DNA from 3 places in the Arthrobacter sp. PGP41 genome. Region 1 is predicted to be linked to each of the others. Evidence: riboswitches for the same ligand, from Rfam matches in the RefSeq annotation. Region 1 holds a riboswitch; each other region holds the start of a gene.
The links. Region 1 has a riboswitch for S-adenosylmethionine ahead of C3B78_RS12800 (aminotransferase class V-fold PLP-dependent enzyme). Riboswitches for the same ligand answer to the same signal wherever they lie in the genome.
Positions count from the first base shown of each region.

Region 2: it holds a riboswitch for S-adenosylmethionine, as region 1 does, so the genes downstream of both, metX (homoserine O-acetyltransferase MetX) here and C3B78_RS12800 (aminotransferase class V-fold PLP-dependent enzyme) in region 1, are expected to answer to the same signal.
Region 3: it holds a riboswitch for S-adenosylmethionine, as region 1 does, so the genes downstream of both, C3B78_RS18275 (DUF1737 domain-containing protein) here and C3B78_RS12800 (aminotransferase class V-fold PLP-dependent enzyme) in region 1, are expected to answer to the same signal.

Region 1 covers NZ_CP026514.1:2,802,390-2,809,344, reverse strand. The annotation lists gene C3B78_RS12805 (class I SAM-dependent methyltransferase) at 1-411, opposite strand, end outside; gene C3B78_RS12800 (aminotransferase class V-fold PLP-dependent enzyme) at 505-1,947, opposite strand; SAM riboswitch class IV at 1,983-2,096, opposite strand; gene hisN (histidinol-phosphatase) at 2,256-3,068, opposite strand; gene rsgA (ribosome small subunit-dependent GTPase A) at 3,117-4,232, opposite strand; gene aroA (3-phosphoshikimate 1-carboxyvinyltransferase) at 4,216-5,604, opposite strand; gene C3B78_RS12780 (DoxX family protein) at 5,611-6,159, opposite strand; gene C3B78_RS12775 (sigma-70 family RNA polymerase sigma factor) at 6,496-6,955, shown strand, end outside.
Region 2 covers NZ_CP026514.1:1,409,534-1,416,488, forward strand. The annotation lists gene C3B78_RS06340 (bifunctional o-acetylhomoserine/o-acetylserine sulfhydrylase) at 1-1,235, shown strand, start outside; SAM riboswitch class IV at 1,331-1,446, shown strand; gene metX (homoserine O-acetyltransferase MetX) at 1,459-2,574, shown strand; gene C3B78_RS06350 (MFS transporter) at 2,755-4,137, shown strand; gene C3B78_RS06355 (zinc-dependent alcohol dehydrogenase family protein) at 4,247-5,365, shown strand; gene C3B78_RS06360 (LysR family transcriptional regulator) at 5,388-6,311, opposite strand; gene mmsB (3-hydroxyisobutyrate dehydrogenase) at 6,426-6,955, shown strand, end outside.
Region 3 covers NZ_CP026514.1:3,976,987-3,983,941, forward strand. The annotation lists gene cls (cardiolipin synthase) at 1-321, opposite strand, end outside; gene C3B78_RS18255 (aminodeoxychorismate lyase) at 454-1,383, shown strand; gene C3B78_RS18260 (pyridoxamine 5'-phosphate oxidase family protein) at 1,449-1,913, shown strand; gene C3B78_RS18265 (TetR/AcrR family transcriptional regulator C-terminal domain-containing protein) at 1,956-2,654, opposite strand; gene C3B78_RS18270 (hypothetical protein) at 2,901-3,155, shown strand; SAM riboswitch class IV at 3,435-3,549, shown strand; gene C3B78_RS18275 (DUF1737 domain-containing protein) at 3,563-3,841, shown strand; gene C3B78_RS18280 (rhodanese-like domain-containing protein) at 3,838-4,248, shown strand; gene C3B78_RS18285 (O-succinylhomoserine sulfhydrylase) at 4,248-5,456, shown strand; gene C3B78_RS18290 (DUF1905 domain-containing protein) at 5,498-5,800, opposite strand; gene C3B78_RS18295 (HNH endonuclease signature motif containing protein) at 5,984-6,955, shown strand, end outside.

The DNA of each region.
Region 1 (6,955 bases):
TCCCTGCGGGCGGAGGACGCGGGCCAGTTCCGTGCTGGCCCGCAGCGCATCGCACCAGTGCCAGGCCTGGGCCACGGTGACGACGTCGAACGCTGAATCAGGCAGGCCGGTGGCCTCCGCGGCGCCCAGGACAGCCGCGGCGCCGGGATAGTGTTCCGCCAGTTGCCCGAGCATGTCGGCTGAGGGGTCCACCGCGGTGACAGAGAGACCAAGGTCCAGCAGCAGTTCAGTGAACTTGCCGGTGCCGGCACCGACATCGAGCGCATCGCGGGCGCCCTGCGGGACCAGCCACTGGGCGGTCTCCGGGGGATATCCGGGCCGCACCTGCTGGTAATGCTTGCCGCCATCCTGGAAGCTTTGGCCCAGTTCCCGGCGTCGGCCATGATCCAGCTTGGGGCCACCCCGTGCCACGCGTGGCCTCCTTCGTCAGGTCTCGTTGCTACCTTCCGAATTTACCGCACCCGCGCCGGTGTCGCGGATGGCCGCCTTCAGTCGTGCCGCACGTCAGTCGTCGATGCAGGGGGCGGCGCCGGCCGTTCCCGGCGTGTTGGGAGCCCAATGCGGGTATGTGCGGTTGTCGTTGGCGGGAACCCAGCGGCCCGCATCCACCACATAGTCCCAGCCGAGCCCCTTGCTCCGCAGCTCACGGATTCCTGCCAGGAGCCGCTGGGCATCGTCAAGCCGGGATCCCACGCCGAAGCTGGCACGGAGGGAACCGGACGGCAGGCCCAGCCGCTTCAGCAGCGGGTGGGCGCAGAAGCGGCCGTCGCGCAGGCCCACGCCATGCTCTGCTGACAGGTACGCCGCCACGAGTCCGGCGTCGTATCCTTCCACCGAGAAGTTGACCACCCCGATGGTGTCGGTATCCGGGTTCGTGTCCTTGAAAATCTGGTGGACAGTCACGCCGTCGATTCCCTGCAGGCCTTCCACCAGGTAGGAACGGATGGCTGATTCGTGTGCGTGCCAGCGGTCCTGGTCCAGCGCAGCGATGACCTGCGTCGCACGGGCCAGGGTAGCCGCTCCCAGTACGTTCGGTGATCCGCCCTCGTGGCGGGCCGGACCCGTTGCCCAGCTGACGCCGTCGAGCCTTGCCTCCTTGACGGCGCCGCCGCCGGCCAGGTGCGGTGTTCCGGCGTCGAGCCAGTCCGGCCGCCCCACCAGCACGCCGGCCCCAAAAGGCGCGTAGAGCTTATGCCCCGAGAAGGCGATGTAGTCGACGTCGTCAGCGGTGATGTCAATACGGCGGTGCGGCGCCAGCTGCGCCGCGTCCACGACGATGCGCGCGCCGTGCTCGTGGGCGAGTGCGGCGAGGGCACGGATGGGAAGGATTTCGCCCGTGACGTTGGACGCGCCGGTGACGGCGAGCAGGCTTACGCCGCCGTGCTGCAGTTCGGCACGCACGGCCTCAACGGTCCCTGCGATGGTATCGGCCGCCACGATGCTGCGGTGGGGGACACCCTGCCATGGCAGCAGGTTGGCGTGGTGCTCAATGTCGAGGTACAGGACGTCGCCGTCGGCCTGGCCGTCCGTGCCGGGCAGGCAGCCGGCCAGCAGGTTGAGGGAGTCGGTGGTGTTCCGGGTGAAGATCACAGAATCGTCCGGGCGGCCGCCCACGAACTCCCGGACGATCGCACGGGAATTCTCGTAGACCGAGGTGCTGATCTGGGAGGCGTAGCCCGCTCCGCGGTGCACGCTCGCGTAGAACGGCAGGATTTCGTTGAGGTAGGCGGACACTACGGACAGCGCCGGCGCGGACGCGCCGTAGTCCAGGTTCGCGTACCGCACGTGCCCGCCATGGATCAGGGGAGCCTGGATTTCCGCGCCGGTGACTGCCGCCAGGGGACGGCCGGCTGCGGCATGGTGCTGGTCGAAGCGGGCTTCCGGTCCGGGCTGTGCTGCGGCTTCAGGCTGGATTGCGGCGTTGGGGGAGACGGTGGCTGTTGTCACAGAGACCTCACTTTGAAACAGGACTCCGCTGGGGGAATCCGCGCTTGCCGCATCCGTTCCGGACCGGCCTGGTCGTCACCCGGGGCACCCCACCGCGAATGGAGGGTTGCCGGCCAGCAAACCGGGGTTTAGCGCTGGCACTCGTGACCTGCTTAAGAGCGTAGAACATAGCCTGTGCAGGCTAAAAGCCCGCCGGAATGTTAAGGGCTTTGTTACGTGCACTTGAAAAGGGCTGCATTAGCCGAAGATAACGACGGCGGACGCCTCCTTTCGGAGGTGCCCGCCGTTGATTGTTCGGAAGAGGAGGGTCAGAGGAGGTCGTCCAGGTCCGGGTTCAACCGGCGCAGCACCTCCGAGTGCAGGATGGAATTCGTGGCCAGTGCGTTGCCGCCGAACGGGCCGTCCTCGCCTTCCAGCGATGTGAATCGGCCGCCCGCTTCAACCACGATGGGCACCAGGGCGGCCATGTCGTAGAGGTTGAGTTCGGGCTCGCAGGCGATATCCACCGAGCCCTCCGCCACCATGCAGTACGACCAGAAGTCCCCGAACGCCCTGGTACGCCACACGTCCTCCGTGAGGCCCAGGAATTCGTTGAGGTTCCCGCGCTCCTTCCAGCCGCCAAGGCTCGAGTACGAAAGGGAAGCGTCGGACAGTCTGGAGACGTTGGATACCCGGAGCCGGGTTGCGGCTGCCAGGGAACGTCCCATATAGGCGCCCATGCCCTTGGCCGCCCACCAGCGCTTGCCCAGTGCGGGGGCACTCACTACGCCCACCACCGGCTCGCCTTCGTCCACGAGGGCGATCAGGGTGGCCCAGACCGGAACGCCGCGGACAAAATTCTTGGTGCCGTCGATGGGATCGATGATCCACCGCCGCGCGCCATGGCCGGTGCTGCCGAACTCCTCGCCGAGTACGGCATCGCGCGGACGGGAGCGGGAGAGCTGGCCGCGGATGGCTTCCTCGGCCGCCTTGTCCGCATCGGTGACCGGCGTCAGGTCCGGCTTGGTCTCGATGTGGAGGTCCAGCGCCTTGAAGCGGCTCATTGTCTGGTCGTCCACAGAGTCGGCCAGGACGTGGGCCAGGCGCAGGTCATCGTTGTAGCTCGAAGCGGGTTGGATCATGGTTCCAAACTACCGTCTGCGCGCCGTTCTGCCGGGAACCCGGCCCTGTCAGTTGACGCTGCCCAGCTCCTTGGCCTCCTGGGCTTCCATTCGTGGGTCCGTCCCCAGCAGCCGCCGCAGGGAGGCCAGCCTTGCTGCACCGGTGGGCCCGGCATGGCCCCCCGCTACCCATGCATCCAGCCCGCAGTCCACTGCGATGGCTGTGTGCTTGCAGCCGCGCTCGCAGTCATCCGTGCCGGGGGAGAGGTCCGGGAACGAACGCAGGATCCGGTCCGGGTCCACGTGGGCCAGGCCGAAGGAGCGGATGCCGGGGGTGTCGATGATCCAGCTGCCCGAAGGCGCGTCCGCGAGGCGCAGGGCGAGGGCGGACGACGATGTATGCCTTCCCCGGCCGGTTACGGCGTTCACCCCGCCGGTGGCCCGTTCGGCTCCGGTCAGCGCATTCACCATCGTTGACTTGCCTACGCCGGAATGCCCCAGCATGACTGTTACTTTCCCGTCGAGGTAGGTCCGGAGCTCCGCGACGGCGGTCCTGTCCAGGCGGGCGGACAGGCCGTCGTCGGAACGGGCGTCCACGCCCGAGGCCTGCGCATCCGCAGTCCGGCTGATGATCACCGGGAAGTCCAGGTGGGTGTAGTTGGCCAGCAGCTCCGCGGGATCCTTGATGTCCGCCTTGGTGACCAGCAGGATCGGCTCGATACCGGCGTCGTAGGCGGCCACCAGGGCGCGGTCGATGAAGCCCGTCCGCGGCTCGGGGTTGGCAGCCGCCACCACAATGACAAGCTGGTCAGCATTGGCCACCACGGCACGTTCCACCGGATCCGTATCGTCAGCGCTGCGCCGCAGGAGCGTCTTGCGGTTTTGGATTTTCACCAGCCGTGCCAAAGTGTCCGGCTCGCCGGAGACATCACCCACGAGTGATACAAAATCGCCCGCGACCACCGGGTTCCTTCGCAGTTCCCTTGCCCTGGCGGCAATAACCACACGCTCGTTGCCCGAGTCCTCACCCACCACGGCTGTGTAACGGCCACGGTCAACCGTGATGATCCGGCCGGTGACGGCGTCGTCGTGGCTGGGCCTGTCCTTGGTGCGGGGCCTGGAGCCCTTCTTGCTGGGCCGGATCCGGACATCGGATTCGTCCCAGGAGTCAGTGCTCCGCGCCACCGCTGGAACCTTCCGCCCCCGCCTCGGGGGTGCCGTCCTGCGCAAGCATGTCCGCCCACAACCGGGGGAAATCCGGCATGGTCTTGGCGGTGGTGGCGATGTCCTCCACCTCGACGCCCTCCACGGCCAGGCCGAGGATGGCTCCGGCGGTAGCCATGCGGTGGTCCGCGTAGCTGTGGACGACGCCGGCGTGCAGCCTGGCAGGCCGGATCACCAGGCCGTCGCTGGTTTCCTCGGCGTCACCGCCGAGCCGGTTGATTTCAGCCACCAGAGCGGCAAGCCGGTCCGTTTCATGTCCCCGCAGGTGGGCAATGCCGCTCAGCCGCGAGGGCCCGTCCGCCAGTGCACACAGGGCGGCGACGGTGGGGGCCAGCTCGCTGGTGTCGGCGAAGTCCGCGCCTTTGATGGCCGGTCCGCCCGTCACTGTCAGGACGCCGTCGTGCAAGGTGACCTCGGCGCCCATCCGGGTGAGGATGCTCCGCCAGAGATCACCTACCTGCTGCGTCTCTTCGGGCCAGTTGGGGATCCGCACGGTGCCGCGCGAGGCCAAGGCCGCGGCGAGGAACGGCCCGGCGTTTGACAGGTCCTGCTCGATCCTCTGGTCAAATGCCCGGATGGGTCCCGGGCTGACAACCCAGTGGTTGGGACGCGAGTCGTCCACGGCTACACCGGCTCCACGCAGGACGGCCACGGTCATGTTGATGTGGTCGAGGCTGGGCACCGGTTTGCCCACGTGTTCCAGGTGCAGGCCCTCGGTGAACCGTGCCCCCACCAGGAGCAGCGCCGAAACGAACTGGGAGGAGGCGCTGGCGTCGATAACGAGGTGGCCGCCGCGGACCTCACCGGTGCCATCCACCACAAACGGCAATGACGACGGCGTGCCGCCCTCCGTCGAGGACACTGCGACTCCCAGCGACTTGAGTCCTTCGATGATGGTTCCCATCGGCCGCTTGCGGGCGTGGGGGTCGCCGTCGAACTCGCTGGCACCCCTGCGCAGTGCCGCGAGGGGCGGGACGAACCGCATGACAGTGCCGGCGAGGCCGCAGTCAATCCTGGCCAGGGACGGGGCGGCGTCCGGGTTCAGCGGAACAACTTCCAGGTCGGGTCCGAAGGCTCCGTCCCCGGGCACCTCCGTAATGGTGGCCCCCAGCTGGCGTAGTGCTTCGATCATGAGCGCGGAGTCCCTGGAGTGCAGGGGCGCGCGCAGGCGGGACGGTCCGTCAGCCAGGGCGGCAAGGACCAGGTACCTGTTGGTTAGAGACTTGGAACCGGGCACCGTCACGGTGGCATTGACGGGCCGGGACGCGAAGGGTGCGGGCCAGTGTGGGACAGGCGTGCCGGAATCATCCCGGACGGCGGCTGCTGCGGTCATTCGTTGTTATGCCCCCGTGGCCTGCTCCACCGCGCGGCGCACGGCTTTGTCCGCTTTGTGGAGTTTCTTGTTGGTGGTCTTCCTGGCATCCGCGGCGAGGTGCGAGGCGCCTTTGCGTGCATCCGCGGCCAGGTGCTCTGCCCGCCAGGCAAGGCCCGGCTTGCCGGCTGTATCCACGGACGCCAGCAGGGCGCCTCCGCTCAGCGACAGGTTCTTGAGCAGCTGGTTACGCCGGGTGTCCCGGCCTTCCTTGCTGCTGATGTCTGCGCTGCGCCATTCGACGAACGTGTTGAGCAGGGAAATCACGGTGAGCACAGTGGCCGAAAGCCTGGAGAACTTGCCCAGCCCGAACAGCACGCCGGCACCAACCTGGGTTCCGCCGATGACGCGGGCGAGGGTCTTCTCGTCCGTCTTGAAGGGTAGCGAGGCGGCTGCCTTGCGGAGCAGCGGCGAGAGCTGCTGGGCGGTGTCGTCAGCGTTCTTGAGCTTATCCATTCCAGCAAGGACAAAGCTGGAGGCCAGCATGGGGCGGGCGAGCGTGCGGACAAAGGACATGGATTTCCTCCCGGGTGGACGAACCGCGTCGAATGCGGCGGAGTCCGTCCTAGTCTTGCACTTTTGGGGAATATTTGCCGAGCGCAGGAGGTTATGGATGTCGGATCCGGGAACACCGGTCCGCAGGTAAATCATGGGTGAAACCATGCAACAGATGGCCGGCACGGATCGCCAGAGGCAGGTCCCCGGCCGGACAAGCAGAGCGGAGTTGGGCCCTTGGCGCGCGTGTTGGACGGAATTGAAGCAGCAGGCCCGGTGGCACTGGACTCGTTTAAGTCCGAACCACCAGGGTACGGCCCGCGGCGTGCGCGGAGCCTGACAGTAGACTTGAGGGCAATGAGCACCTTGGATCCGGCCGTCTCGGCCATGTACGAAGCTTCCCCTAACGAAGCGAAGAGCAGCGTAGCCGCCGGAACAGAGGCTGCGGATTCCGCAGTTGTCCCGGTGGACGGGCCTGCCCCGGACACGGACGGGGCCCTGGTGGACGTTTCCACTGAATCTGCGGAAGAACGCAGGCTGAGGTTCGAGCGCGATGCGATGCAGTATGTCGATCAGCTCTATTCGGCGGCGATGCGCATGGCCCGGAACCCGTCCGACGCCGAGGACCTCGTCCAGGAGGCCTACACCAAGGCTTTCTCCGCGTTCCACCAGTACAAGCCCGGAACCAACCTCAAGGCCTGGCTCTACCGCATCCTGACCAACACGTACATCAATTTGTACCGCAAACGGCAGCGGGAACCGCTCCAGTCCAACTCGGACACCATCGAGGACTGGCAGCTGGCGAGGGCTGAGTCCC
Region 2 (6,955 bases), 1.4 Mb from region 1:
AGACCACGTCCTTCGTGTTCCCCAGTGCGGAAAGCGCCGCCAACCGCTTTGCCCTTGCTGAACTGGCGCCGATCTACACCCGCATCGGCAATCCCACCCAGGACGCCGTGGAACAGCGGATCGCGAGCCTTGAAGGCGGGTTGGGAGCACTCCTGCTGAGTTCAGGACAGGCAGCTGAGACCTTTGCTGTCCTTAATATCGCCGAGGCGGGGGACCACATCGTTGCCAGCCCCAGCCTGTACGGCGGAACGTACAATCTTTTCGCCCACACCCTGAAGAAGTTCGGAATCTCCGTGACCTTCGTGGCGGACCCGGACAATCTGGACCAGTGGCGTGACGCGGTCCGGCCAAACACCAAGCTGTTCTTCGCCGAAGCGGTGTCCAATCCCCGCCAGGACGTCCTGGACATCGAGTGCGTGTCAGGCATCGCCCATGATGCCGGCGTGCCCCTGATCGTGGACAACACCCTGTCCACCCCGTACCTGATCCGGCCCCTGGAATGGGGAGCGGACATCGTGGTCCACTCGGCTACGAAGTACTTGGGCGGCCACGGGTCCGCAATCGCCGGCGTAATTGTGGACTCCGGCAAGTTCGACTTCGGCCAGGACCCTGCCAAATTCCCGGGATTCAACACCCCCGACCCCACGTACAACGGACTGGTGTATGCCCGGGACCTTGGCAAGGACGGGGCCCTGGGCGCCAACCTCTCCTACATCCTGAAGGCCCGCGTCCAGCTTCTCCGCGACCTGGGCTCGGCAGTGTCGCCCTTCAACGCCTTCCTGATCGCCCAGGGCCTGGAAACCTTGAGCCTTCGGGTGGAACGTCACGTTGCCAACGCCCTCGAAGTGGCGCGGTGGCTGGAAGGGCGTGACGACGTCGAGTCCGTCGCCTACGCCGGCCTGCCCTCCAGCCGGTGGTACGAGCGGGGCCGCAAGTACGGGCCCAGGGGCACCGGCGCGATTGTGTCGTTCAACCTCGCCGGCGGAGCCGAAGCCGGCAAACGATTCGTGGACGCGCTGGAACTGCACTCCCACGTGGCAAACATCGGCGACGTCCGCTCCCTGGTGATCCACCCGGCGTCGACCACCCACAGCCAGCTCTCTCCGGAGCAGCAGGTGGTGGCCGGGGTCACTCCGGGCCTGGTGCGGCTGTCGGTGGGGATCGAGCACATTGACGACATCCTGGCGGACCTGGAAGCCGGCTTCCGTGCTGCCAAGGAGGCAACCGGAGCCTAGCAGCACACGGCCGCCCAGCACGGCGGCAAGCCGGGGAAGTCACAACCAGTCACACTCTTGGCGGCAGGCAGGGGCTGTTTCGTACACTCGAACCAGGTCATGAGTGCCAGTGACAGCCCCGGCTTGCTGGCCGGCAACCCTCCTTCCGCGGTGGGGTGCCCCGGGTGAAGACCTGGCCTGCCGGTCATTCGACGGCGGGCAAGCGCGTAGAAGAGGTCTTGCCATGACGGTTACCGTCGCCCGTACTACCGTTCCCGAACATGGGATTGTCCGCTATGCCTCCATCGGGGGACTGCAGCTCGAGGCCGGCGGCTACCTGCCGGACGTCGTCCTCGCATACGAGACATGGGGAACCCTGAACGAGGACGGCAGCAACGCCATCCTGATCGAACACGCCCTGACCGGCAGCACCCACGTGACCCGCGGCGACACGGACGAAGAAGGCTGGTGGGAACAGCTGGCCGGCCCCGGCGCGCCAGTGGACACGGACAAGTTCTTCGTGGTGTCCATCAACATAGTGGGAGGCTGCTACGGGTCCACCGGTCCGTCCTCGCCCGCGCCGGACGGAACGCCCTGGGGTTCGCGCTTTCCACTCGTGACCCTGCGGGACAGCACGGTAGCGGAAGCCCGGTTGGCCGACCAGTTGGGGATCGGGAGCTGGTTTGCCGTGCTGGGCGGTTCCATGGGCGGGGCACGAGCCCTGGAATGGGCCATCACGTTCCCGGACCGCGTGCACCGCTGCGCGGTCATCTCCGTGGGGGCCGCCAGTACTGCCGAGCAGATTGCCTTCGCCCAGGCACAGACCCTCGCCATCCGCCAGGACGCGAATTTCAACGGCGGCGACTACTACGGCGGTCCTTTCCCGGAGGACGGGCTTGCCCTGGCGCGGCGGATCGCCCACATCACGTACCGTTCCCCGGGGGAGCTGGATGGACGGTTCGGCCGCGCGCCGCAGGCCCCCGAATCCCCGTTCCAGGGTGACCGGCTCGCTGCCCGCGGACGCTACCAGGTGGAGAGCTACCTGGACCACCAGGGCAACAAGCTGGTCCGGCGGTTCGATGCCAACAGCTACATCGCCATCACCGAGGCCCTCATGAGCCATGACGTGTCCCGGGGCCGCGGGCCGCTCGAGCAGGCCTTGGCCCGCTCCGGGGCGCGCTTCTTTGTGGCTGCCGTGGATTCAGACCGGCTCTACTTCCCGTCCCAATCCCGCGAGCTGGCGCGGGCACTCCCCGGGGACGTGGACGTCCACCTCATCGAGGCGCCCATCGGACACGACGGCTTCCTCACCGAAATCGGCCAGCTGGGCAGCCAGCTGCGGGAGCACCTTTCGGCATAACATCGCGCCCCGGCGCCGCGGAATGTGCATTATTGCAGACAGCCTCTGCATGATTCGCCGTTGAGCTCGGCGTCCAAGCGGTCCATACTCGTTGGGACCCGGCGGTTCGTGTCCAAAATCACACGCACCCGCCACAGCCTGTCCCAGTGGTGTCGAAGACGACGCCGAAGGAGTTCACTAATGAGCACGGAAAGCTCCGCCGCACGGCGGCCAGAGGAAACCGACGTCAAGGCCACAGGCCTGAGGAAAGTGGTCACGGCCTCCATGGCCGGCACCGTGGTTGAGTGGTATGAGTTCTTCCTCTATGCCTCGGCCGCCACGCTGGTGTTCGGCAAGATGTTCTTCCCCAATTCAGGGACGGAACTGGACGGCATCATCGCCGCCTTCGTCACCTATGCCGTAGGTTTCGTTGCCCGCCCCATCGGCGGCATCGTCTTCGGCCACTTCGGTGACAAGTTCGGCCGCAAGCAACTGCTGCAGCTGAGCATCATCCTGGTGGGCGTTGCCACCTTCCTCATGGGCTGCCTGCCCACCTTCGCCCAAATCGGTTACTGGGCCCCGGCCCTCCTGGTGTTCCTGCGCTTCGTGCAGGGCTTCGCCGTCGGCGGCGAATGGGGCGGCGCCGTGCTGCTGGTGGCCGAGCACAGCCCCAACAAGTCCCGCGGGTTCTGGTCCAGCTGGCCGCAGTCGGCGGTGCCCATGGGTAACCTCCTTGCAACCGGTGTGCTGTTCACCCTGTCCTCCACCCTGTCCCAGGAAGCCTTCCTCGGCTGGGGCTGGCGCGTGGCCTTCTGGCTCTCCGCAGTCATCGTGATCATCGGCTACTACATCCGCACCAAGGTCCAGGATGCGCCGATCTTCATCGAGGCACGCAAGGAAGTCACGGTTGAGCACAAGGGCTACGGCGTGGCCGAGGTCTTCCGCCGGTACCCGCGCGGCGTCTTCACCGCCATGGGCCTGCGCTTCGCGGAGAACATCCTGTACTACCTCGTGGTGACGTTCTCCATCACCTACCTGAAGGTCGTCGTCCAGACCGACACGTCCCGCATCCTGCTCCTGCTGCTGGTTGCCCACTTCATCCACTTCTGCGCTGTCCCGCTGGTGGGCAAGATGTCCGATTCGTTCGGCCGCCGTCCCGTCTACATGGCCGGTGCCATCCTCGCCGGAACCTGGGGCTTCTTCGCCTTCCCCATGATGGACACCGCCAACGAAATGATGATCCTGGCGGCCATCACCATCGGCCTGCTGTTCCACGCGCTCATGTACGCCGGCCAGCCGTCCATCATGGCGGAAATGTTCCCCACCCGGATGCGGTACTCGGGCGTTTCCCTCGGCTACCAGGTGACCTCGATCGTGGCCGGTTCGCTCGCGCCGATCATCGCCAGCTCCCTGCTGGGCAGCTTCAAGTCCTCCGTTCCGGTGGCGTTCTACCTGCTGGGCGCCTGCGTGGTAACAGGGCTTTCGGTCTTCTTCCTCAAGGAAACGCGCGGCATCTCCCTGCACGACGTCGACGCCGCCGATGCCAAGGGCACGGCAGACCTCCTGGCCGCCCAGAAGAAGTAGCAGCGGCAGGACAGAACAACACCCATGCACCGCAGCTGCCCGGACCCGCCCATCGCAGGTCCGGGCAGCCGCATGCCAGCCCCACATCACTTCGACGTCAGGACCCGCCATGCGAGCAGCAGTTCTTTACGCCACCGTCCCGTCCGGCACCAACTACACCGAGGCAAAGCCACTGGCGGTCCAGGAGCTTGAGCGCCCCGAACCCCGGGCCGGGGAGCTGGGGGTGACCATCACGTATTCGAGCCTCTGCCACTCCGATCTGTCTGTGGTGGACGGGTCCCGCGTCAGGCCGCTTCCCATGGCGCTGGGACATGAAGCGGTGGGACGGGTGGACGCCGTCGGCGAAGGCGTCACCGACGTCACCCCGGGAGACCACGTGGTCCTCGTGTTCGTCCCCAGCTGCGGCGGCTGCCGTGCCTGCCGGGCTGGCCGTCCCGCGCTGTGCCACCGTGCGGCGGAGGTCAACGGATCGGGGGACCTCCTGCATGGCGAGGCTCTGCTGCGGACGCCGGCGGGGGAGCGGATCAACCACCACCTGGGGGTGTCGGCCTTCGCCGACTACGCCGTGGTGGCCCGGGAATCCGTGGTGGCTATTGACGACGACGTCCCGGACACGGTTGCCGCAATGTTCGGTTGCGCCGTGCTCACCGGAATGGGGGCCGTGCTCAACACGGCGGCTGCCCAGCCCGGCCAGGCCGTGGCCGTTTTCGGGCTCGGCGCCGTGGGCCTTTCGGCCGTCATGGCCGCGGCGCTCGCGGGAGCATCCGCCGTGATTGCCATCGATCCTAACGAGGGCAAGCACGGGCTCGCCCTGAAGTGCGGCGCAACCGCCGTTGGAACCCCCGACGACGCCCCCCGGCTGATTGCCGAAGCCACCGGTGACGGCGTGGACATCGCCGTCGAAGCCGTGGGATCAGCCCGGGTCATCGCTGCGTGCCTGGAGCACGTGACGCGCGGCGGCGCCGTCGTCTCAGTGGGGCTGCCGCACCCCACCGCGGAACTGACTGTCCCCGCGCTCCAGTTCGCGGGGGCGGGGAAACGGTTGCTCGGTTCCTACATGGGTGATGCCGTGCCGGAGCGGGACATTCCGCTGTACCTGCAATATTGGCGCGAGGGCAGGCTTCCCGTTGAGCTCCTTCACACAGACACCCGGCCGCTTGACGAGATCAACGAAGGCCTCGACGCGCTCGCCGCGGGTCAGGTGGTCAGGCGGCTATTCCGGGCCTGAACAGGCCCAAGGCGCCCGGAGCCTATGCTGCCAGCAGGTCCTGGCGCTCCGCCACTTCCTCCTTGAGGGCGGTAATCACGGCCTGCACCCGGGCGGACCGCAGCGATTCCGGCCGGGCCACCGCCCAGATGGGCATCTGGCGTTCGAAGGCGTCGGGGAGCACCGGGACGAATTCAGGGTTCCGCGCCACCATGAAGTTGGGAAGCAGCCCGATGCCTCCGCCGCGGCGCACCGCCTCAACCTGGGCAAAGATACTCGTGGCCTGGAAGCTGGACTTCGGCGTCGGCAGCTGCGAGGACCGGTGGCCCAGTTCGGCAACCTGGAGGGCCGACTCGACGTAAGAGACGAAGCCATGCTGCCCCACGCCGTCGGGCGTTTCCGGCAGGCCGCGGGCGGCCGCGTAGGCGGGACTGGCGTAGAGCCTGAGGAAGTAGTTGGTCAGGAAGATGGTCTGCGCGTTGCTCACGTCGGTGCGGCCCACCACCACCTCCAGGTCCACGCCGGAACGGTTCTGGCTGACCTTGCGCGTGGCGCTGAGCATCTCCACATCCAGCTTCGGGTGCCGCTGCTGGAGCCGGACCAGCGCAGGCGTTACGAATTCGGCGCCAAAGCCGTCGGAGGTGCTGATGCGCACCATGCCGGACAGGGCGTCCCGGTCCTGGCCCGTGACGGCGGCCAGCGACCCCAGAGTTTCCTCAATAGTCTCCGCCGCAGCGACGGCCGACGCGCCGAGTTCCGTCAACTCCCAGCCATGCGGGCTGCGCTCCAGGGTCCGTCCGCCCAGCTGCTTGTCCAGGGCGAGGATCCGGCGCGAGATGGTGGTGTGCGTGGTGCCCAGCGTTTCAGCGACGGCGTTGAAACGCCCCAGCCGGGCCACGGTCAACAGAATCAGCAGGTCGTCCGGACTTGGAAGCCGCGCCACCGCATCCCTTTCATTCGTGTGCATCAGTGCACATACCATCTGTGATTTTTCCCCTTGATTGCACTGTAGCAGGGTGTGATGGTGGACACGGACCTCCCGGCCGCCCTCGGCCGGATGCACAGCAAAGGAGCTTATGCCATGGCAGTTGTCGGTTGGATCGGGTTGGGAAACATGGGCGGTTCCATGTCCGGGAACCTCGCGAAGGCGGGGCACGACGTACGGGGGTTTGACCTCAACCCTGCCGCGCTCGCCGCAGCGGAGGCCGGAGGGGTGAAGCCGGTAGGGAGCATCGCCGAGGCCGTGGCCGGAGCGGACGTCGTGTTCACCATGCTTCCGAAGGGCGAGCACGCCAAGGCCGTCTACCTGGGCGGGGATGGCGTGCTGGCGCATGCCGACGCCCGCACACTGCTGGTGGATTCCTCCACCATCGATATCGCCGCAGCGAAGGAACTGCACGACGCCGCCGCTGCCGCCGGCTTCCGCTTCGTGGACGCCCCCGTCTCGGGCGGGATGAGCGGCGCCAAGGCAGGGACACTGACATTCATGGTGGGCGGTGAACCGGGAGCCGTGGCCGACGCCACCACCTACATCGGACCGATGGCCGCCAACATCATCCCCACCGGCGGAGCCACCACCGGCCAGGCGGCCAAGATCTGCAACAACCTGAT
Region 3 (6,955 bases), 1.2 Mb from region 1:
CATGGGCAGGGAGCCGAGCCGGCGGTTCAGTTCCGCGGCGGACTTCACCCATTCAGGTCCGGGGTAGTCGCTTTCGACGTCGGCAAGCGAGGAGATCCCGGCGCGCACCCGGTCGTTCACCTGCTCCTGCTGCGCCCGGCGGCGGCTGGACAGCTTGAAGTTGCCGAACAGCAGGAACAGCAGGATGCCCAAGAACGGCACGAAGAAGATGCCCAGCAGCCACGCCATCGCCGTGGTGGGACGCCTGTTTCCCGGAATGATGCCCAGAGCCAGCACCCTGATCAGGAGGTCGGCGACGCCCAGCAGCACCACCACCCACATCGGCGCGGTGCCGGCAAGCGAGAATGGCCACAACACGAAATTAACCCCCGGAGGATGGGCTCCCGGCGGACCGTTTCCAGCCAGGGCGCTCTGCCCAGCTTATCCGTTGCGGCAGCGCACTAAGCTGGAGCCATGACCTCTCCAGCTTCCGTGGTTCTCGTTTTCCTCGATCCCGCGTTCCCGGACGGCCGGCTCGCCGATGCCTCCAAACCCCAGCTCATGGTCACGGACCAGGGCGCAACCCGGGGGGACGGGATCTTTGAAACCATGCTGGCTGTAGGCGGCAATGTGCGGAAGATCCAGGCCCACCTGGACCGCCTGGCCGGTTCCGCGGACGCCCTTGACCTGGTTATCCCGGCTGAGGACGGATGGCGCAGGGCCATCACCACTGCATTGAACGAGCACCGGTCCCGGCATCCGGCCGCCTCTGCCGCCGAGGACGAACTCGTCGTCAAACTGGTAGTGACCCGCGGAGCGGAGGGCGCCGCGGCGCCCACCGCCTGGGTCCAGGTGTCCCCCACCGGGGCGTTGGCGCGGCGCCAGCGCGAGACGGGAATCGACGTCATCCTCCTTGACCGTGGCTACGACAGCGGCGCCGCCGAGCGCGCCCCCTGGCTGCTGCTCGGCGCGAAGACGCTGTCCTACGCGGTCAACATGGCCGCACTGCGCCATGCCCACAAACAGGGCGCGGACGACGTCATCTTCATCTCCTCCGACGGCCGGGTGCTGGAGGGGCCCACCTCCACCGTGCTGCTGGCCCACGCAGGAACGTCCGACGACGGCGCTTCCGTCAAGCGCCTCATCACACCCCAGCTGGACAGCGGCATCCTGGCAGGCACCTCGCAGGGCGCGCTGTTCACCGCGGCGAAGGCTGCGGGCTGGGAACTGGGCTACGGCCCGCTTGAGCCGCAGGACCTGCTGGACGCCGACGCCGTGTGGCTGATCTCCAGCGTCCGTTTACTGGCGCCGGTGAACCGGATCGACGGCAAGGAAATCGGCACGCCGTCCGTCCAGAAGGAGCTGACCGCCGAACTGAACGAGTTGTTCGCGGGCATCCAATAAGGGGCCCGTGATTCCGGCCCCTGCACCCTAGGTCCGGCGGGGGAAGTGGCCGTAAGGTGTGGTTCATGGACTCGCAGACGCAGCCGAATGACAACCTGACCTTTGACGAATGCTGGGAACTCCTGGCCAATGACACTGTCGGCCGCCTTGCACTGGTGGTTGACGGCCACCCCGAGATCTTTCCGATCAACTACGTAGTGCACCGCCGCAGCATCGCGTTCCGTACCGCCGGCGTCACCAAGCTGTGGAGTGCCCTGGCAGAGAGGCCTGCCGCCCTGGAGATCGACGGCTACGATCCCCATACCGAAGAGGCCTGGAGCGTGGTGCTGCGCGGCGATACGGCGGTCATCGAGGACCAGGCGGACAAGGACGCCGTGGACAGACTGGGGCTGGAGCCATGGCAGCCGGGAGAAAAGGCAAACTACATCCGCCTGACAGCCCGCGCCCTGACCGGCCGCCGTTTCAAGGTTAACCGGCCGGACGTCTGGGCCACGCGGCAACAGGACAAGCGGCGGGCCTCGTTCGAATAACCCGACCGGAACGCCTGCCCCGACGGCGGGCTAGCCGGCTGGCTAGGCGTCCTGAAGGGACAGTTGGGCTTCAAGGCCGGAGAGCAGGATACTCAGCCCTTGGTCGAGTTCCGCGGATCCTTCGTAGTCCGCCAGGGCGGGGGCCAGCGCACGCAGCCGCGGGAACTCCTTGGCAGGCAACCGGTGCAGTCCCAGCCGCAGTAGCACTTCGTTTTCCTCCGGGTCCACAACGAATTCCTGCAGCTCATTCAGGATGTGGCCGTAGAGGAAGCCGTAGTAAGCGCGGTAGACGTGGAGGGCATCCGCGGGGCTGAACCCTGCCCCAATCAGCAGGGACAGGATCTGCTCGAGAGGACGCAGCGTGCCCAGCGGCCGCAGCCCCAGCGGGGTGGAGAGCGGCCTGGTCACGAGCAGCGGCACCACATTGGGGTGCTGGAGCGCAAGATTCCGAAGGTCGTGCGCGATGCGGCGCAGCTGGGCTTTCCAATCGGGATCTTCGGGGTGGATAGTGAGTTCGTTGAGCACCAGTTCGGTGACGCCGTCCAGCAGTGCGGCGCGGTTCTCCGCATAGCGGTAAAGGCTCATTGGGTCCCGGCCCAACTCCTGGCCAAGGCGGCGCATGGTCAGCGCCTCCAAACCTTCCTCGTCAACGACTTCGAGCGCCTTGGTCAGCACGAGCTGCCTGCTCAGCTTTTGCTTTTGGGCCGGCCCGGCGGGGGACTGGGTTTTCGGGGAGGCCATGATTTCCGTCCTGGAAGGCAGCAAGCCCTCTTACCCGAATAGGTAATCCATTCGCTTGCCGAATTGGTTGTCTACGAGTAAAGTCTACATTGTAGATGCGGCCGTGACACCGCCCCGTAGCCCTTGATTTCACCTAGCCCCTGATTTCCGCGGGCATTCTCAACACTCGATGCCCCGTGCACGGCATTGAGGTCCGCTGCTGTAGCCGAACGGCGGCACCACCGCACGTAGCGAAGGGAAGCCGTCATGGCGCATTCGCAGTTCGATCTCTTTCTCAAAGAAGCCACCTACATTGACCAGGCCTCCGACGCCACCCTCGACCGGGACCGCCTTTATGGCCTGTACACCAGCTGGTGCTTCATCAACCAGCAGCAGCCCGGCCCCGAGTCCGATTTCTGGATAGCCATGAACTGCCGCATCAGGCACGGCCGCAAAGGGCTGCGCATGAAAGGCCCCGCTGCTGCCGACTACATCCTGGCCAGCTACCCCGGCCTCGTCTAAGCACCAGCGTCGAAACGAATCCGGCGTGGACCACGTGCCTTGGGGCACGGCGTCCACGCCGTTCCTTTTGGGCGCGGCACCTACTGCTACATCAACTGATGCTGCCGCTCCCCCAGGTCCCGCACGGTGCCCTGACACCCAAGGAGGAGCCGCCGTCGTACTTTGGATGAAGATGCCGGACGGCGGCCAGGCTCCACTGCGGCGCCCTGGGTACTTCAGTTACGCAACATGACGACGGCGGCGGTGCGGGGCCGGGCGGCAAGTGTTACGTTCTTGGGGAGTAATGAGTACCGGCGCCAAGCCCTGACTGGCCGGTCGGCAACCCTCCTTTCGCGGCGGGGTGCCTCAGGTGAACACTCGGCATATCGACCCATTCGAGCTGCAAGCGTGAGAGAAGGAGATCCGTCGTGTCTGACGCACCTGCCCCTGAAGAGAAATTGTCGTACCGCCTCATCAGCGGGCCGGATGACCGGGCCTTTTGCGAGCGGATCTCCGCCGCGCTGGCGGAAGGCTATGTCCTGCACGGCAGCCCGGCGGCAACCTTCAACGGCAGCAGTGTGATCGTGGCGCAGGCGGTGGTCCTGCCCTCAGCCATCGCTTCCGCGGACGCTGCCGTGGCGGACGCTGTTGACGACCTCGAGTCCACCGGCGATGACCTCGACTTCGACGGCGAGGGCCACGCATGAGCTACGCCGGAGACCTGACCCCGCAGGAGGCCTGGGAAAAGCTCGAGCAGGGCGCCATCCTGGTGGACGTGCGCACGGAGGGCGAATGGGCCCACATCGGCATTCCTGACACCAAGGCCACCGAGAACGATCCGCTGTTCATCCAGTGGACCTTCCCGGGCGGAATCCCCAACCCTGACTTCATCACCGACCTTAGCCGGCAGGCGCCCGAGGACAAGTCGACCGAACTGGTGTTCCTGTGCCGTTCCGGCCAGCGTTCCATCGCGGCCGCAATGGCCGCCACGCAGGCCGGCTTCACCTCCTACAACGTCCTGGAGGGCTTTGAGGGCGAGCCGGACCGTTACGGAGAACGTACCGTCAACGGCTGGAAGAACCGCGGCCTGCCGACCAACCTGGGAAAGAACTAGTGACCTTCAACGAAGACGCCGCCGGCTGGAGCCCCGACACCCAGGCCGTCCGCGGCGGGCTGGACCGCACCAACTTCCAGGAAACCAGCGAGGCTGTCTTCCTGAACTCCGGTTTTGTATACGAATCCGCCGCCGCTGCGGAGCGGGCCTTCACGGGCGAGGACGAACGCTTTGTCTACTCGCGCTACGGCAACCCCTCCGTGGCCACGTTCCAGGAGCGGCTCCGCCTCCTGGAAGGCACGGAGGCGTGCTTTGCGACGGCGTCCGGCATGTCCGCGGTGTTCACCGCCTTGGGTGCGCTGCTGGCTGCCGGGGACCGCGTGGTTGCGGCTCGTTCGCTGTTCGGCTCCTGCTTCGTGATCCTCAACGAAATCCTTCCCCGCTGGGGCGTGGAGACCGTCTTCGTGGACGGTCCGGACCTGGAACAGTGGCGCGAGGCCCTCTCCCAGCCCACCGCCGCCGTCTTCTTCGAATCGCCGTCCAATCCGATGCAGGAGATCGTGGACATCGCTGCCGTCAGCGACCTGGCGCATGCGGCCGGGGCCACCGTCGTCGTCGACAACGTCTTTGCCACACCCCTGCTGCAGCGGTGCGGACAGTTCGGCGCCGACGTGGTTGTCTACTCGGGAACCAAGCACATTGACGGCCAGGGCCGGGTGCTGGGCGGCGCCATCCTGGGCACCAAGGAGTTTATTGACGGGCCGGTGAAGCAGCTGATGCGCCACACCGGACCGGCGCTGTCCGCGTTCAACGCCTGGGTCCTGACCAAGGGCCTCGAGACCATGGCGCTGCGCGTCAACCACTCCTCGGCGTCAGCCCTGCGCCTCGCGGAATGGCTGGAGGAACAGCCTGCCGTCAGCTGGGTGAAGTACCCGCTCCTGAAGTCGCACCCGCAGTACGAGCTGGCCGCAAAGCAGATGAGCGCCGGCGGAACGGTCCTCACCTTGGAACTCGCCCCCTCCGGCGGGCGCTCGGGCAAGGAGGCGGCGTTTGCGCTGCTGGACGGCCTGCGGATCATCGACATCTCCAACAACCTGGGCGACGCCAAGTCGCTCATCACGCACCCTGCCACCACCACGCACCGGGCGATGGGACCTGAGGGCCGGGCCGCCATTGGCTTGAGCGACGGCGTGGTGCGGCTTTCGGTGGGGCTGGAGGACGTGGACGATCTGATTGGCGACCTGGAGCAGGCGCTGAAGCAGATCTAGCAGTCCGGCTGCGGCACCCGGGCCGAGCCGCGGCCCGGGCCTCAAAGGTTATGCAGGGAAAGGTGGACGGCTACTTCGTCACCGGCGCTAATCATTGCCTTGTCCCTGATGTCCTTTTTGACGGGCAAAAGGTACGTGCCGGTCTTGGTATCCGCGAAGAGCGAGGTTTGCCATGCCTGGCCGGCGATTTCCGCCGTAACTTTGACCGAACCGAAGGCTTTGCTGTGGCCAGCGGTTCGCGCGCGGATATCGTCCGCGACGTTGACCGGCAGGGTCAGGAAATGCCAACCGGCTTCCCCGGGATAGAGCCACAACCCGGCCTTAAAGGAATACGACGCCGTCACGCGCTGAGTATGGCACGGGACGTTGGCAGGGCACCACAGCTCGTCGCACCTGCAACCGGCATTTTGTCCCGGAAAGGCTAGGACGCCGCTTCCCCGAATAGATGGCACAAAAAGATTCAAAAGTATTTCATGAAGGGCTTAGTACGGCCTAATAATGTCGGACCCCCTCACGATGATGGAGGTATGGAATCGAGCGCGGCGGTGGTGCAGGCGGAGGAAGCGGTTGACGCTTCTGTCGCTGCGTTTATGGCTGCGCTTGGTGAAAGTTACTCCGCTTCCGGTTGTTTTGGCGAAGGCGGGCCTGCCGCTTCCGGTGACGGTGACGCCGGCGTTCTCGGTGATGATCCGTTGCAGCGGGTTGTTGATGCGGCCTTGGACGTCCTGGGCGGGGTGGCGCGGTCGGAAGCGAAGTTGGCGGCGGCGAAGGCGCTGGCTGCGGCGGTCCTGGCCGGGGCCACAAGGGCGATGAATCCTCCGCCCGGATCCCCTTACGAGGCTACGGCGCAGGACCGGAGCCTGGTGGCCGAGGTCGGGTGTGCGCTGGCCATCGGTGATCGGGCCGCCGGTGCTTTGCTGGCTGAAGCCCATGCGCTGACCACCTCGCTGCCCCGGACGCTGGCGGCGTTGCAGGCCGGGACCATCTCCTGGGCACATGCGCGGACCATGGTGGACCAGGCTGTACGCCTTGACCCGTCCGCGGCAGCGGCCCTGGAGGCGCACTTCCTGGACCCGGAGGCACCTGACGTGGAGGCACCTGATGTGGAGGCACCTGGTGCGGTGCGCGGGTGTCCGATGGGGGAGATGCCCGCCTACCGGTTCAAGGCCAAGGCCCGTACTTGGCGGGAACGGCACCATCCGGAGAGCCTGGAGAAGCGGCACGCCAAGTCGGCGGCGGACCGGCGGGTGGAATACTGGCCGGACAATGACGGGATGGCCTGGATTGCCGCGTACCTTCCCGCGGACCAGGCCTCGGCGGTCTGGAACCGGCTCACGGCACTCTCCCGGGGCCTGCAGGGACCGGACGAGGCCCGCACCCTGACCCAGCTAAGGGCCGACAGTTTCGCCGCAGGGCTTCTCAACGCAGGGCTCCTCGGCGGCACCGGCAGCGGAGGCAACGGGACTGCCTCGCCCCGGGCCGAGGTCCTGGTCACCGTG